DNA from 2 places in the Fictibacillus sp. EA-CB0309 genome. Region 1 is predicted to be linked to the other one. Evidence: riboswitches for the same ligand, from Rfam matches in the RefSeq annotation. Region 1 holds a riboswitch; the other holds the start of a gene.
What was found. Region 1 has a riboswitch for glycine ahead of gcvT (glycine cleavage system aminomethyltransferase GcvT). Riboswitches for the same ligand answer to the same signal wherever they lie in the genome.
Positions count from the first base shown of each region.

Region 2: it holds a riboswitch for glycine, as region 1 does, so the genes downstream of both, ACEWFH_RS02030 (amino acid permease) here and gcvT (glycine cleavage system aminomethyltransferase GcvT) in region 1, are expected to answer to the same signal.

Region 1 covers NZ_CP169271.1:1,726,689-1,734,594, forward strand. The annotation lists gene comGD (competence type IV pilus minor pilin ComGD) at 1-265, shown strand, start outside; gene ACEWFH_RS09575 (hypothetical protein) at 249-581, shown strand; gene ACEWFH_RS09580 (hypothetical protein) at 565-777, shown strand; gene ACEWFH_RS09585 (competence type IV pilus minor pilin ComGF) at 789-998, shown strand; gene comGG (competence type IV pilus minor pilin ComGG) at 998-1,372, shown strand; gene ACEWFH_RS09595 (shikimate kinase) at 1,376-1,915, shown strand; gene ACEWFH_RS09600 (YqzE family protein) at 1,940-2,101, shown strand; partial or broken gene ACEWFH_RS09605 (YqhG family protein) at 2,339-3,103, opposite strand; gene ACEWFH_RS09610 (DEAD/DEAH box helicase) at 3,072-3,785, opposite strand; partial or broken gene ACEWFH_RS09615 (DEAD/DEAH box helicase) at 3,888-4,804, opposite strand; glycine riboswitch at 4,886-4,971, shown strand; gene gcvT (glycine cleavage system aminomethyltransferase GcvT) at 5,147-6,247, shown strand; partial or broken gene gcvPA (aminomethyl-transferring glycine dehydrogenase subunit GcvPA) at 6,313-7,436, shown strand; gene ACEWFH_RS09630 (hypothetical protein) at 7,454-7,630, shown strand; gene gcvPB (aminomethyl-transferring glycine dehydrogenase subunit GcvPB) at 7,606-7,906, shown strand, end outside.
Region 2 covers NZ_CP169271.1:323,347-331,252, reverse strand. The annotation lists gene ACEWFH_RS02035 (prolyl hydroxylase family protein) at 1-406, opposite strand, end outside; gene ACEWFH_RS02030 (amino acid permease) at 469-1,842, opposite strand; glycine riboswitch at 1,975-2,053, opposite strand; gene rlmH (23S rRNA (pseudouridine(1915)-N(3))-methyltransferase RlmH) at 2,189-2,668, opposite strand; gene ACEWFH_RS02020 (CxxH/CxxC protein) at 2,749-2,913, opposite strand; gene ACEWFH_RS02015 (hypothetical protein) at 3,214-3,348, shown strand; gene ACEWFH_RS02010 (S1C family serine protease) at 3,394-4,602, opposite strand; gene ACEWFH_RS02005 (MBL fold metallo-hydrolase) at 4,759-5,556, opposite strand; gene yycI (two-component system regulatory protein YycI) at 5,573-6,004, opposite strand; gene ACEWFH_RS01995 (hypothetical protein) at 6,045-6,410, opposite strand; gene yycH (two-component system activity regulator YycH) at 6,416-6,841, opposite strand; gene yycH (two-component system activity regulator YycH) at 6,880-7,839, opposite strand; gene walK (cell wall metabolism sensor histidine kinase WalK) at 7,836-7,906, opposite strand, start outside.

The sequences.
Region 1 (7,906 bases):
GATCAATGAAAATCGAATTTATAATTTGTCCATTGACAACAAGACTCATGTATATGAAGTAAGGGGAAACGGTTTACGTGAGCCACTAAAACGAACTTTTCCAGAACACATACGTTTTGAAAGCTTTACAATCCTTTTAACGATTCAGTTTAATCAATACGGAAATATTAGTCGAGCAGGAACAATCTACATTCATTCTGCAAATGGTACGTATAAGATGGTATTTCAGATTGGTAAAGGAAAGTTTTATGTTACGAAACTCTAAAGGCTATCTATTACTTGAAGCCATGCTAAGCGTTTTGCTGATCTCCGCAGTGTGTTCCATCTGTTTACCTTTCATCCATGTCGCTTATCAAGAACAAAAAACCTCTAAAGAACTTTTATACGCTATGACAGAAGTAGATTTAGCCGCTGCAATATATAGTGCGGATGAAGGGCCGGTGACAGAAAAAGAGTGGACCCAAGAAGGTATACGTTATCACCTATTAACAAGAAAAGGTGTTACAGATGAGTATGAAATATGTATTGCGTTTCAAGGTTCTAACGATAAAGAGTACCAAACCTGTGCAAGTTCTTACTAAACGGTTTCTTAATAAAGATGGTCATTCCCTTATAGAAGCAATTATTGCACTTGGCGTTCTGCTTGTACTTGCCTCACTCATCCCGTTGCTGCTTTTCCCCATTCAGAGACATCCACCTTCAATCCTACTTGAAGAAACAGCATTATTTTTTTCTATGTTAGGTAAAGAAGTGAGAGAAGGAAATCGATTGAAGTAAGAAACAACGGGTTGTACATTACTCAAACGACGGGTGATGAACTAAGTTTTACAAAATATCATTCTCTTATACGTAAACAAGTGAATGGGTTAGGACATGAAGTGTGGGTACAAAATGTTCAAGATATGGTAGTGACGTACACATCTGAAAAATTTATTAAAATAACTCTAAGGGATGCACAAGGAAAAGAATTTATACGTGTTTTTAGGAGATTAGAATAATGAATGAAAGAGGATTCGTGTATCCCCTTGTTGTTACTCTTTGTTTTATGATCCTGATCTTCTTTAGTTTTGTTACAGAGAATGTGTTTTCTGAACGAGAGTTTGTTTATTTGCAAGAAGAACAAATGCTTCAAGTTCGTCTTTTACAGCAAGCTGTTGACCGCGCTTCTGAATTGGTTGATGTTGTCGTTTACTTTCCTTCAGAGCACCTATTGAATGTGAATGAAGGCCGTATACAAATAGTGATCTCGAAAATGTCAGAAGATGAAGTTGTGTTTGATATTGATGCTGTTACAGCTCGACAGCATACAAGAAGAGCGAAAGTGTATTATAATGTAAAACAGAAAAGCGTAACAAAATGGGTGGAGGGTTGAATTTTGAACATCATATACTTAGTCGGATTTATGGGTTGCGGAAAAACATCTGTAGGGAAACAACTTTCTAAACAGTTAGAAGTTCCGCCTTATGACGTTGATTCGACCGTTGAAAAACTTAGAGGGAAGACCATAAAGGAAATCTTTCACAACGAAGGTGAAGAAGCGTTCCGAAATTATGAATCACTTGCCATTCGACAACTGCCGCTCGAGCATGCTGTAGTGATGACTGGAGGCGGGGCAGTCGTAAGGGAAGAAAATCTGTCCTACATGAAAAGTAAAGGGATCGTCATCTACTTAAAGACAAGTTTTCCGGTTCTGTGGAATAGGCTGATGAAAGAAGACGAAAGAAATAAAAGACCTTTATTATTAACTCGAACGAAAGAGGAAGTACAGGCGCTTTTTGATGAGAGAAGTAAGCATTATGAAAGAAGTGATATTGAGATCGTCACTGATCATTTCACTACTGAAGAAGTGTGTCATGAAATTCTAGAGAAGTTAAATCGTTTAAATATGGAGCAATTAGACAAAACTAAGAAGTGAATGTAATCAAAAGGAGTTTTGTCAATGGCTGCAGGTACAGACGTTATTAAAATTCTTACACAAAAAATTGTTAAATATTTGGATGAACCAAAAGCCGTAAGAAAGGAAAGGCGAATTTCTAAAAAAATAAAAGAGAGCCAATACTCACTTATTTGTTTGGTGTTGTTCCAATGGCGCTTGGGTTAGCATTTCGTAAAAAAGAAGAAAATAGGGATTGGCTGGAAAAAGGAAGAGCCGGGTACAGAACCTGGCTCTTATTTACATTGTATTATGAAGTCTGTTTTTTAAAGGATTGTTGCTTTTCCTTTTTTTTATTGTCTTCTTTGAACACTTGTTTGTAGTGGAAGGTGCGAGACTCCTGCGGGTCAGGCGGGAAGGTGTGACACTGCAACAAAGTTTGCGAAAACAGACATCATGAAAGGTAAAAGAGCCCCCGTTTATGATCTCTACGATAATTTTCGGCTCGTACTGCGTACGGAGTGCTTCTTTTTCTACGTGATACGCTTCTGGCTTCGTGAGAGAATCCTCATAAAAGCTCTCCAATAAATCCTGATCTTCTTTCCAACGGCTTCTCGCATCCTCTGCCCACGTGTGGTTATCTGCATCAATCACTTCTTGGATTTTGTTCTCCAATCGTTTGATTGCACTCTGAGGCTTAATAAATGGAGAAAGTGTATAACAAAAATCCGGAATCCTTTTCGTTAATAACATTTTTTGAAGACGCTGATGAAATTGATCTTCAATTGTTCCATTAATCAATTGAATACCATAAGAAAGTACTCGGTCTTTCTTTTGATCACATTGATAGGTGACTTTAACATTTAGGCAGAGCCATGGTTGCAGCGGTACTTGTGCTCCTTGTTGTGGGACAGATTCATACAGCCGAATAAAAGACGCGAGTTTCTTCGTCGATCCAAAGATTTGGTGAAGTCGTGGTGACCCAAAATGGATAAACTCGCCTTTTCCATCAGGTGCTTGCTGTTGTCCTGTTACAAGTGTTAACGTCATCGGATTTGGTGTACCACCGGTTTTCTCAAGATAATGCCAGTAGAACGGGCGATTCATTAAGACTTTGTCCAGTTCTGTGGTCAATTGGACTTTCATATAACTAAAGTTTTTTTCAAGAATCCGGCATTCATTTGCATCAAAATATCGTTCAAGAAAGCGATGTATCTCGTGCTGCTGCATGCTCTTCCCATCCTTTCTGCTTGATCCCGCCATCCAAGTTGATTAAGGAAGCAAGATTATCCATCTTCACTCGGATCTCACCTTCACTATCAGACGTGTTCATGATGTCTGCTATATGTCGCTCTATGTTCTTGATCTCAAATTTTGTTAAAATCTCATCGAGCTCTCCAATAACACTTTCAAATAGGTTAATTTTGTTGTATAGCAGATTTAAGATATGTTCCTCTATTGTGTTTTGAGTTGCAAAGTTGTAGATATGAACATCCCCTTGCTGGCCAATACGGTGGATACGTCCGATTCGCTGTTCGATCCGCATCGGGTTCCATGGTAGATCATAGTTGATAATATGCTGACAGAATTGAAGGTTAATTCCTTCTCCCCCTGCTTCAGTTGCGATTAACACTTGAGCGCGTGTTCTAAAGAGGTGGGTCATCCAATCCTTTTTGCTTCTTTTAAACCCGCCCCTAAAAGGTACTGAAGAGATGCCGTGCTGCTGTAAAAACCACTGTAAGTACAATTGAGTAGCGCGATACTCTGTAAAAATAATGACCTTGGAATCGATCGATTGGATGAGTTCCAATGCTTTTAGAGCTTTGGAATTTTGGTCGACCATTTCGATTTTTTTCATTAAGTCAACGATCCGGTTCTCCATCAACGTCGAAGGTACCTCTTTTTGCAACATGTTTTTAAGTGTTAAAAATACAGCTTCTCGAGAACTGCATGCTTCACGCTGCAATGTAACGATTGAGAACTTACTTCGATCAAAGTATGGGTCTCGTTTCAGTTTTGAAATTTCATCATATAGATCACGTTCGGTTTTTGATAATGTAATAGGTATGGTTTTAACAAGGCGTTTCGGCCATTTTAGACCGGTTTCTTCACGTCTGTTACGTACCATTACTTTGTTAACAAGTTGCTTTAACTTCTCTTCATTCTTAAGGGAATACTTATCTTCTTTAAAGTCTTTATCAAAGTTCTCTCTGTTTCCGAGGTGTCCTGGTTTCAATAGAGATACAAGATTAAAAATCTCCTCAACTCTATTTTGTACAGGAGTAGCGGTTAACAATAAACAGAACTTCTTTTTTAACAACTGTACAAATTCATAGTTTTTTGTTTTTTTGTTTTTGAGTTTGTGTGCTTCATCTATAATAACGAGATCATAATCCTGATTTAGCACGATATCACGGTGGGGAGCGCGCTTGGCAGTATCAATAGAAGATACAACAACGTCGCATTGTTCCCAGACGTAAGCTTTTTCTGTGCAATAGCAGGGATAAAGAACTTTTGATTCAATTCGTTTGTCCACTGAATAACAAGTGATGCGGGAACAAGAATCAGAATCTTTTTCGCTAAACGACGAATCATATATTCTTTGAGAATTAATCCTGCTTCTATCGTTTTCCCTAGCCCAACCTCATCTGCTAATATTGCTTTTCCGTTCATTTGTTCAATAACGGTTGTTGCAACGTCCAGCTGATGTGGCAAAAAAGTCATCTGTGGGAGATGGTTCGGAGCTTGAAGTCCTAGAAAATCAGGAATTGCCAAATGATTCTCTGCCTCGAGCGCCAAGTTATACATATCCCAATTGGCCCAAGGTCCATCTTCTTCCACACGCTTAAAAAAGTCATCATGCCAATCTTGCTGAAACTGAACGTCGATTTTCATAACGGATTTCCTTTCTTTAAAAAAGTTCGTTGCCATTCCATTTGTAAAAATGATAGGATAATAATGTAGTAAACATAGTAATAGTATGTGCGACCTTGGACAATAACATACTCGCGAATGAAAGTAAGAGGAGAGACTGCGTTAGCAGCGCCGAAGGAGCAAACAATTGTGAAACTCTCAGGCAAAAAGACTCTTGCTAGACGCATCTCTGGAGAGTGCTTTTTAATAGATGAAAGCCACCAACGAAGAAACTCAGGAAGCTATACTGAGAAACTTACAGGTTGCAGGACAGAGGATCCCATTTTGAAGGGGTCTTTCTGTCCTTTTTTTGTCCAGAAAAGTCCGAAAATTTTTAAGTATGAAAAAGGAGGAATTCACATGGCTACATTGTTACGAACACCGCTATTCGAAACATACAAAGAACACGGTGGAAAAGTAATTGATTTTGGTGGTTGGGAATTGCCTGTTCAGTTCTCAAGTATCAAAGAGGAACACGAGGCTGTAAGAACAAAAGCAGGTCTATTCGATGTATCTCACATGGGAGAATTTGATGTAAGAGGACCTAACGCATTATCGTTCTTGCAATATACGATGACAAATGATGTTTCCAAACTTCAAAACGGCCAAGCGCAATATACGGCTATGTGCTATGAAAACGGCGGTACAGTAGATGACCTTTTAATTTATAAAAGAAATGATAACGATTACTTGCTCGTTGTGAATGCCTCAAATATTGAAAAAGATTTCGAATGGCTTATGAGCAAAAAGCCTGAAGGTGTAGAACTTGTGAATGTGTCTCCTGAATATGCGCAACTCGCTATTCAAGGACCACAAGCAGAAGAAATTTTACAAAAGCTTACGGATACAAACCTTTCTGAGATCGGATTCTTCCGTTTTAAAGAAGATGTTTCATTAGCTGGAATATCTGCTCTTGTTTCTCGAACAGGCTACACAGGTGAAGACGGGTTTGAGATTTATTTGAAAACTGAACATGCTGAAAAATTGTGGAGATCCATTCTTGAAGCTGGCAGTGAAGATGGTTTGCTTCCAGCAGGACTTGGTGCGCGTGACACGCTTCGTTTTGAAGCTAAGCTCGCTCTATACGGTCAAGAACTTACAAAAGAGATCACTCCAATAGAAGCAGGAATCGGATTCGCTGTAAAAACAGATAAAGAAGAAGATTTTATCGGAAAAGAAGTACTGGCAGAACAAAAGAAGAATGGGGCACCAAGGAAGCTTGTCGGCATTGAAATGATCGATAAAGGTATCCCGCGTTCTCATTATGAAGTATACAAAGGTGATGTGAAGATCGGTGAAGTTACTACCGGTACACAATCGCCAACACTGAAGAAGAATCTAGGCCTTGCTTTGCTCGAAAAAGAGTATACAGAGCTTGGTACCGAAGTCGAAGTACAGATTCGCCAAAAGCGCTTAAAAGCAAAAGTAGTCACTTCACCATTTTATAAACGAGGAAAATAGAGTTCTTAAGGAGGAGAAACCATGACGTTCCGCTATTTGCCAATGACAGACCAAGATAAAAGGAAATGCTTGAAACGATTGGAATTGAAACGACAGAAGATCTTTTTCAGGATATTCCAGAAGAAGTTCGTTTTAAAGGACGCTTACAAATTGAGGAAGCATTGTCTGAACCTGAGCTAGTTAAGGAAATGGGCCGATTGGCTGCGTTAAACAAAAATACAAAAGAATATGCATCATTCCTAGGAGCAGGAGTTTACGATCATTACACTCCATCAATCGTTAACCATATGCTTCTGCGTTCTGAGTTTTACACAGCATATACACCTTACCAACCTGAGATTTCTCAAGGTGAACTTCAAGCGATCTTCGAGTTTCAAACGATGATCTGTGAATTAACAGGTATGGATGTTGCTAACTCTTCCATGTATGATGGCGGAACTTCACTTGCTGAAGCAGGTCTATTGTCAGCAGCGCAAACGCGCAGAAAGAAGATCGTTGTTTCCAAGTCCGTTCATCCAGAATCTCGTGATGTTCTGAAGACATATGCTAAAGGACAGCATTTAGAAGTGGTTGAAGTTGAAATGGAAGACGGAATGACGTCACTCAACGCCTTGCGTGCTGAGGTGGATGAAGAAACGGCATGTGTGATCGTGCAATATCCAAACTTCTTCGGTCAGATCGAACCGTTAAAAGAGATTGAAGAAATCGTTCATGGAGCAAAAGGGATGTTTGTTGTTTCTTCAAATCCGTTAGCTTTAGGCGCACTAACTCCCCTGGGAAGTTTGGGGCAGATATCGTTGTAGGTGATGCACAGCCTTTTGGAATCGCACAAGGCTTTGGTGGACCTCACTGTGGATATTTTGCTGTAACAACCAAGTTAATGCGTAAAGTACCTGGACGTTTAGTTGGTCAAACTCTCGATGAAGACGGGAAGCGCGGTTTTGTATTAACGCTTCAAGCGAGAGAACAGCATATCAGACGTGATAAAGCGACAAGTAACATCTGTTCAAACCAAGCGCTAAATGCTCTTGCTGCATCCATTGCCATGACTGCTCTAGGTAAGCAAGGTGTTAAAGAAGTGGCTCACCAAAATATCCAAAAAGCACACTATGCAAAAAAGTACTTGAAGAAAAAGGCTTCAAAACAGCCTTCACAGGGCCGTTCTTTAACGAGTTTGTTATTGAGTTAAAGTGTACAGCTAAAGAAGTGAACGCAAAACTATTAGAATCTGGCATCATCGGCGGTTATGATTTGGGTCTTTCGTATTCAGAACTTAAGAACCATATGCTTTTAGCCGTTACGGAAATGCGAACAAAAGAAGAGATCGATCAGCTTGCAAATGTATTGGAGGGATTAGCATGCGTACAGAACATCAGTCATTAATTTTTGAATTGTCCAAACCAGGTCGAGTGGGGTACAGCATTCCTGAACTTGACGTTCCAGAAATAAATGTAGAGTCAATCATTCCTTCCGATTATTTGCGTACGGAAGAAGCTGACCTTCCTGAAGTGTCTGAGCTGCAAATTGTTCGCCACTATACAGCATTATCCAATCGTAACCATGGAGTTGATTCAGGTTTTTATCCGCTTGGTTCATGTACGATGAAATATAATCCGAAGATCAATGAAGATGTAGCACGTTTCCCTGGATTTGCAAATA
Region 2 (7,906 bases), 1.4 Mb from region 1:
CTCCTCCATCAGTTACAGAGTTTAAATAGAGAAGTGCTGTAACGATTCGTTGTCCCCCATTTGATAAATACGTTCTTCCTAACTGGGTGGAAGGACTAAATGTGTCGAAATGGGCATCAAATTTCCCTCCAACTTGATACCTAACAACTTGTAATTGTTCTGCATGACTGAGCGGCTGCCCTACGATGGACGAAATGCGTTCTGTTATTTGTTGAACCGTTTCATTTAAATGATGAGGAAGCCACGCTTGATCTGACTTTCGTGTGTTTGACGCCCCTACGACCGTCGACGGCTTTAGATTTTCTTTAGCCATATCCATCAATTGTTGGCATTCATTCTGACTCAATGTGTTTTCATAGCTTGCTATAAAAGGAATTTCACTGTAAACAACGGAAGGCTCTTTCATCGGATCACCTATTTTTTCGTAATTTACAGCTATCCTATGCTCTAAAAATAAGGGCCGTGAACCTATTTTAGATCGATGTCCACTTCACGCAGCCGTTTCGTTGAATTTTTGGACGAATACAGTATAAATAATAAAATAAACCACAAAGGTGTCAGCAATAACGCTGGACGAGTAGCATCTGCAACGAGCAACACAATCAGGATCAGCCCGAATAGCGCTAGAACCACATAGTTAATGAACGGAGCAAAAGGTGCTTTAAATGCTGACTTTTTGTGCAGATCCGAACGATTTTTACAATATTTGATATGACTAATTAAGATGACGCTCCACACCCAGATAAAACAAATGGCACTGATCGTGGTTACAATGCCAAAAGCCTGCTCCGGAACCAGTTTGCTCAGGAGCGCTCCTACTGAAACGACAAAAGCAGATACCCATAGCGCGTTTCCAGGCACATGATTTTTAGTCAGTTTCTTAAAAGATTGAGGAGCCTGTTCACTCTTGCTCAACGTAAACAGGATGCGGCTAGTCGAAAACAATCCGCTGTTACACGCAGATGCCGCGGATGTCAGGACAACGAAATTAATAATTCCAGCCGCAAGCGGAATCCCTATTAAGCTGAACGTTTTAACGAACGGACTTTCCGCTGCGTTTAATTGAGTCCAGGGATTGATGCAAAGGAGCACAATCAATGCGGCAACGTAGAAAAACAGAATTCGAAGTGGAATCTTATTGATCGCAGACGGAATATTTTTTCTAGGATCAGACGTTTCTGCTGCCGCCACACCGACCAATTCCACTCCCACAAACGCGAACACAACCATCTGGAACGATAGTAAGAATCCGGTCATCCCATTGGGAAACAGACCTCCATGGTTCCACAGATTGTTCATTGAGACGGTTCCCGCATCAGTCTGATAACCTATCACTAGTAAAACAACCCCAATTACAATTAACGCGAGAATCGTAACCACCTTGATTAGAGCAAACCAAAACTCCAATTCCCCGAAAAGCTTAACTGTTAAAAGGTTGAGCCCAAGTAAAAGAAGCAAACTGACAATCGCCGGAACCCACTGCGGTATGTCAAACCAATATTGCACGTAAACACCGACAGCAATCACATCGGCCATTGCTGTCATGATCCAGCAGAACCAATACGTCCAGCCTGTGATGAAAGCAGCTCGCGGACCAAGATAGTCCTCTGCAATATCGGTAAACGACTCATAACCTGCGTTCGAAAGCAGCAGTTCCCCTAGCGCTCTCATCATGAAAAACAACGCGATCCCAACGATTAAATAAGCAAATATAACAGACGGCCCGGCAAGCTGAATCGCTTTTCCTGAACCTAAAAATAACCCCGTACCAATTGTTCCGCCAATGGCAATCAGCTGCACATGACGGTTAGCCAAATCCCTCTTCAACTCTTGCTGTGACACGTATGAATCCTCCTTCTAAGATGCAAATCAAACGAAAAAAAGAGACTGGAAAATTCTCCAATCTCTTGTACATTAGAATATGAAAAAAGCATTCAATGCGCTATAAATAACAGGCACAACAATGTCAAAATTCAATACTCTTCTGTCCGTTTGCCTGAGATTGTGAACCCTTCGGCGCCGCTTAACAAGCGGTCTCTCCAGAAGCTGCTCCTGCTGTAGTACGACCCACAGCAATCATAGCTTGCTATCTATTAAATTTAAGTAGTTCTGAATAGTTTTTAATACTATTATGGATTTTGGGTTTTGTCAAATGTTAACCCAGTGTAGATTAAAAGCCATGCATCATTTACTTATGATACGGTTCTCCCCGATTAATCCGAAAAGCCCGATAAATCTGCTCAACAAGAACAAGTTTCATCAATTGATGCGGATAAGTGATCTTTCCAAACGAAATCTTCTCATTCGCGCGCTTCATAACAGCGTCACTTAACCCCAACGATCCTCCAATGACGAAGGCTACTTTGCTTTTCCCATAGGTTGCAAGCTGATCCAAATTTTTAGCCAAGTCTTCCGATGAAACGGCCTTTCCTTCAATCGCCATTGCAATGACATGCACATCTTGCCCGATCTTTGCTAAAATCCTTTCACCTTCAGCATTTTTAACCATGATCATCTCTTGATCACTTAAAGTTTCAGGTGCTTTTTCATCAGGAACTTCTATAATTTCAACTTTGGCATACGGCCCTAGTCTTTTTAAGTATTCATCAATACCTAACTTCAAGTATTTTTCTTTTAACTTTCCTACCGATACGATTGATATATTCACTTGTTGAAAACTTCCTTTCAAATAAGTTATCCCCAGAACTTATCCACATATGCACATTTAAGGCCATATATTGTAGGCGTTCATATGTTCGATACTTTATATGTACCGTCGTTGCTGCAGTATTCACAACCTGTTGATAACTCACTATTTTCTGTTAGTAACTCCACAACAGGCGGTGTTTCAAATTCATCCACAATGATGTCAATCGCAAGCTCTGCATGCTCTTTACAGCAAATAATTATCAAAATCTTCACTCCTTACTTATCCACAATGCTTCTTCTTACACTAATGAACTTACGTCTGTGTGTAAACAATCTCCTTCAAATAAAGTTGTCCACATGTGGAGCCAACTTCAACAACTTTAAACACTCCTCGTAACATGCAAACCGCTTAACAGTTTTATGAAACAACCAGAAGCAAACACCTTGAACCAAAAATCAGTACAAAGCATCAAAGTAGTAGAAATAAAAACTCTTCTCTAACAGGGTGTTGCTTTAAGATTTTATTATTCATTCTCTTCTTTGCCAAGTTGATTGTAGTGCAAGGTGCGAGACTCCTGCGGGACAAGCGGTCAGGTGAGACCCTTTAGGGCGCATAGCGGCAAGGGCTCACCGACTGCCCCGCGGAAAGCGAGCAGCCTGGAACGGAAATCAACCTCTTTCAAAGACATCGAAGCCTAACAAAACAAAAAAACAGGGAAACCATAAGCCCCCTGTTCATCACATTTATTGCGTTTGTCTTCCACCGCTCAACTCAACTTTGACGGTCTGTTTCTTACCATCACGATAGAACGTTACATCGACTTCATCACCAATTTTAGCTTTCGTGTAAAGGAACTTACGAAGAGCGACTGGATCCTTAATCTTCTCTCCACCCATCTCCGTAATAACATCCATTTCCTTCATTCCCGCTCGAGCCGCTGGAGAAGCTGGCGTGATTTCCATTACAACGACACCATCTTTGACACTGTTTGGAATCTTAAGCGTTTGTTCACGCTGATACGTATTCACTTGAGAAAGCGGAATGATGTTAACACCCAAGAATGGTCTTCTCGTCTCACCATATTTCTCAAGGTCTTCGATAATTGGTTTTGCTACATCTGAAGGAATAGCGAATCCAATTCCCTCTACTTCATTCTGAGCAATCTTAGAAGAGTTAATGCCGATCACCTGACCCGCAATATTAATTAACGCTCCACCGCTGTTACCTGGATTAATGGCTGCATCGGTCTGAATAACTTCTGCTTGCCAATCAGGATTGCCGTCTTGATCAAGATCAATGGGAATAGAGCGGTCAGCACTTGATACGATCCCTTGTGTAACAGAGCCAGGGAAGTTTCCTAACGGATTACCGATTGCAATCGCAGGTTCTCCGCGTTTAAGGTCACCCGATACCCCAAATTCAGCGACACTGTCTACTTTGCTGCCATCAATTTCAACAACAGCCAAATCCATCAGAGGATCTGAACCGCGAAGCGTTCCTTTTAATTTTGAACCGTTGCTTAATGTGATTTCAATCTGATTCGCATCTTCAACAACGTGATGGTTTGTTACGACGTACGCTTTGTTGCCTTCTTTTTTATAAATAACACCTGATCCTGTACCCGCTGGCTGCTGGCTCCAGAAGTCCGTCTGTTGAATGTTAACGACCTCCACCACGGCACCAGAAGCTTTATCTACAGCATCTGTTACATTTGTAGTAAGATCAACATCAACGTTTCTCTCAACCGCATTTTCGTCAGTGCCTAAGCCGTTTTCCTCTTCATTCGGAGGATACAGATTATCCGGCAAGAGACCAGCTCCTCCTAGTGCAGGTACTGTAAATAAAACAAGCAAACCACCTAGAATCGCTCCTAGCAAAGCTGGTAGAAACTTTCCTCCGCGGTTTCCTTTTTGTCGAGATGAGGATTCATAATCGTCATCATAATATCCCATTTTGCTCATCACCGTTCCTTTCAACAATGAAGTGTACGAATTCATAACCTAGTATAAGCAATTAGTCCTGAAATTATGGACATTTTGGGTTATTTTTCATAATTTCCCACACTTATTGTTATTTCCGGAAACGGTTTACTTTAAACAAGTAAGTATTTATACCAAGGCGAGCTTAGTAGGCTGACTTGCGTCTGTATCATGAAGAATGATTTGTTCACCAGCCGTGATATCATACGTTTTTAACGTTTGTTCGACCGCTAAGCGAGCAATATCTTTCATGTTGTTGTCTTTACTTAGATGCGCAAGATAAATGTGCTTCGTTCCATCTCCAATGACATCTGCAAGAGCATGCCCGCAATCTTCGTTTGAAATATGACCATGATCTCCTAGAATACGTCGTTTAATATTCCAAGGATATCTTCCCATCATGAGCATATTGATATCGTGATTGGACTCGATCACAAGCGAATGGCTATCACGGATAATCCCTTTCATTCGGTCACTCACATAGCCTGTATCTGTCATGAGGGCCAGCTTTCTGCCGTTGTGATGAAACACATAGAACATCGGTTCAGCTGCATCATGTGATACGCCAAACGACTCTACTTCAAGGTCGTTGAACGTTTTAACGCTTTCCATCTCAAACTCGAATTTTTGCTCTGTTGCCACTTCACCAATTAACCCGTTCATAGCATTCCACGTGTTTTTGTTCGCGTAGATTGGAAGTTTAAATTTACGAGCAAGCACGCCGAGTCCTCTTATGTGATCGCTATGTTCATGAGTGACGAGAATGCCATCAATATCGCCCACTTCACCACAAGCCGCTTTTTCAAAAAGAATTTGAATCTGTTTCGCACTTAACCCTGCATCAACAAGCAGGCGTGTTTGTTCGGTTTCAACGTAAACGGCATTCCCCGAACTGCCGCTAGCGAGAACGCTAAATTTTAAACTCATAACCGCATGTTCCTTTCTACTCTTCTTCTCCCGATAAAACCTGAATGGAACTGTCAGTTGCATTAACTAAATACTGTCCGACCTCTGTTTCTATGAACCACGTAGGAGCGTACACTTGAAGATCCCCTACACCTACAAGACTGTAGTACCCCAATTGAATGTCTTTTACTTTGTCGCCCTTATTTAATTTATCTGTTTCAAAGAGCCTGCCTAAAGCTCTGTCAGGCTCAATAATTTCTTGTGGAGCACCTTGTCGCATAATATTCAGATAGGTTTGTGTAAACTTTGTCAATCTTCCTTTATCATCAAGATAAAATTTAATCATCCCGTTTGGTGCTTCAAAATCAAGTGTAGGTTCTTTCGGTTTTTCGAAGTTACTTGCATTATAAAAGATTGGTTTCGTTAAGTAGATTTGATTAAACCAAATGATATTGTTTTTTTGTCCCATTGAAAAAAGGCATAGTCTTTCCCTCGAGAAACATGATCTTCTAAAAACTTTGATAGCGAATCAACCAGATCATTTGTATCTTTTTTGGAAGATCTAGTGGTTTTTTTAACGTGTAATGCAAAGTTATGTTGGTGCTGCTTTCTTTATCTAGTGATATATCTTTTGATTTTATAGCCTTTTCTTCATCAGAGAACGTGTATCTTTGGGCACTAATAAGCGTTTGATCCGATTTATACTTTGGGATCTTATCTTTATAATCAATTCCATTGATAGCAAGTACTTCCTCTAAAGGCTGCTGAGAGAGAGGTGCAATGTTATTGATATCATTTTTTTGTACAGCTGGTAGCCTAAAAACAAATTTAAAACGAGGAAGGTAAGGATAAAAATGCTTTTTGTTTTCTTCCAATCCAATTAAAACCCTTCCTCTCTGTCTGTCTTAAATAGTGATGACCATCCTTGATTTTCATACTTAATGAACCATTTTGGTTCCAAGAAATAAACATGTGGTTCATTTTGTCTTTTAATAGAGTAGCCGATTCGAATATCCTGAATATAGTTCTCATTCAATTCAGCATCAATTAATTTTTGTTTGACTTCAAAACCAGATTCTAATTCTATCGTTTCAGATAAATCACCGGGTGTATATTTTGATTGTGTATCTAATTCGACGATTGACCTTTCATATTGATAAAGTTCACTTTCATTCCAGCTTAGGAGCATAAGCATATCGTTATCAAGCACGGGTAATTCGTCTACAAACAACCAAAAACCAGCTTCTTCATTGTCAAGTTCTGATAAGATGTATGGATTTCCGCCCCAACCTGCGTGGGTGTTCACATAATCAACCGATAAGAAAAGAGGCGAATTAATCGGACTTAGACTCCCATTCGAGTTTCCAGCAAAGTTCGTATAGGTGAAGCGGTTTTCTCTTTCTTTATGACCATTGCAGCCGTACCATCTGTAAATGTTTCTTCATTCACAGCAGTAGATGCACTTTTTACGGATAATGGATCCTTAAACAGCGCTTTTTTGTATTTCTCTTTTGTTTCATCATTAATAGCATTCGAGATATAGGCATTGCTTTTAATCTTTAGAGACTTCATCGGAAAGTAAAAACGGTCTTTAATGAGTTTCTCACCTTCACTCGTTTCCTCTGTAAGATCATGAGAAATATACGAAACCAAGTCACCCTTCGCGATTGAATCACTCATGTCCTTAAGTAAAGGTTTCAGTGCACCATCATTTACAGCTTTAATCTTTTGCTTCTTCTTGGGCATATATGAGATTAAGTAGCCTTCAACATCACCTGTAGCGTTTTGATATAAGTAGATCCTATCTACATTTTGTATCTTGCTTGCTATATCTGACTCGAAGGAAAACACTTCTTTATAGAGATCACTAGTCATGCCTACTGGATAGATTACTTCTACATAATCCGTATTTTTTAACAATCTATCATCGCCAGGGTCAAATGTTTGATTGTTTTTTGAACTTGTTTCAAACGTAAAGCTTGTCTCTTTTAGAGCATCATGAAATTTATTTACTAGATTGTTGGCTTCTGCACCGTATAATTCACTTCCATCATGGTAGATGACTTGAGTGGGATGAACAACATCTAAAAAGGAGAGTTGGTCTTGTGTTTTAACGGTTTGTTTTTTTACGGTTCGAGCATCCTCAATCGTAGAATAGCTTGGTTTAAACGTCCATAGACTCCATGTTAATACAAGGCTTAATAAAATTAATAATGTTAATGTGATCGATTTTATCCATTCTCGGTTCTCACGGAAAAACGTCAGAACTCTTCTTGTATGTGTAATCCACTTTAACCAGTTCATTGCTTAGGCCCCTCCTTAACTTTTCTTAAAGGAAGAGTAAAATGTATCGTTGTTCCTTGACCCCATT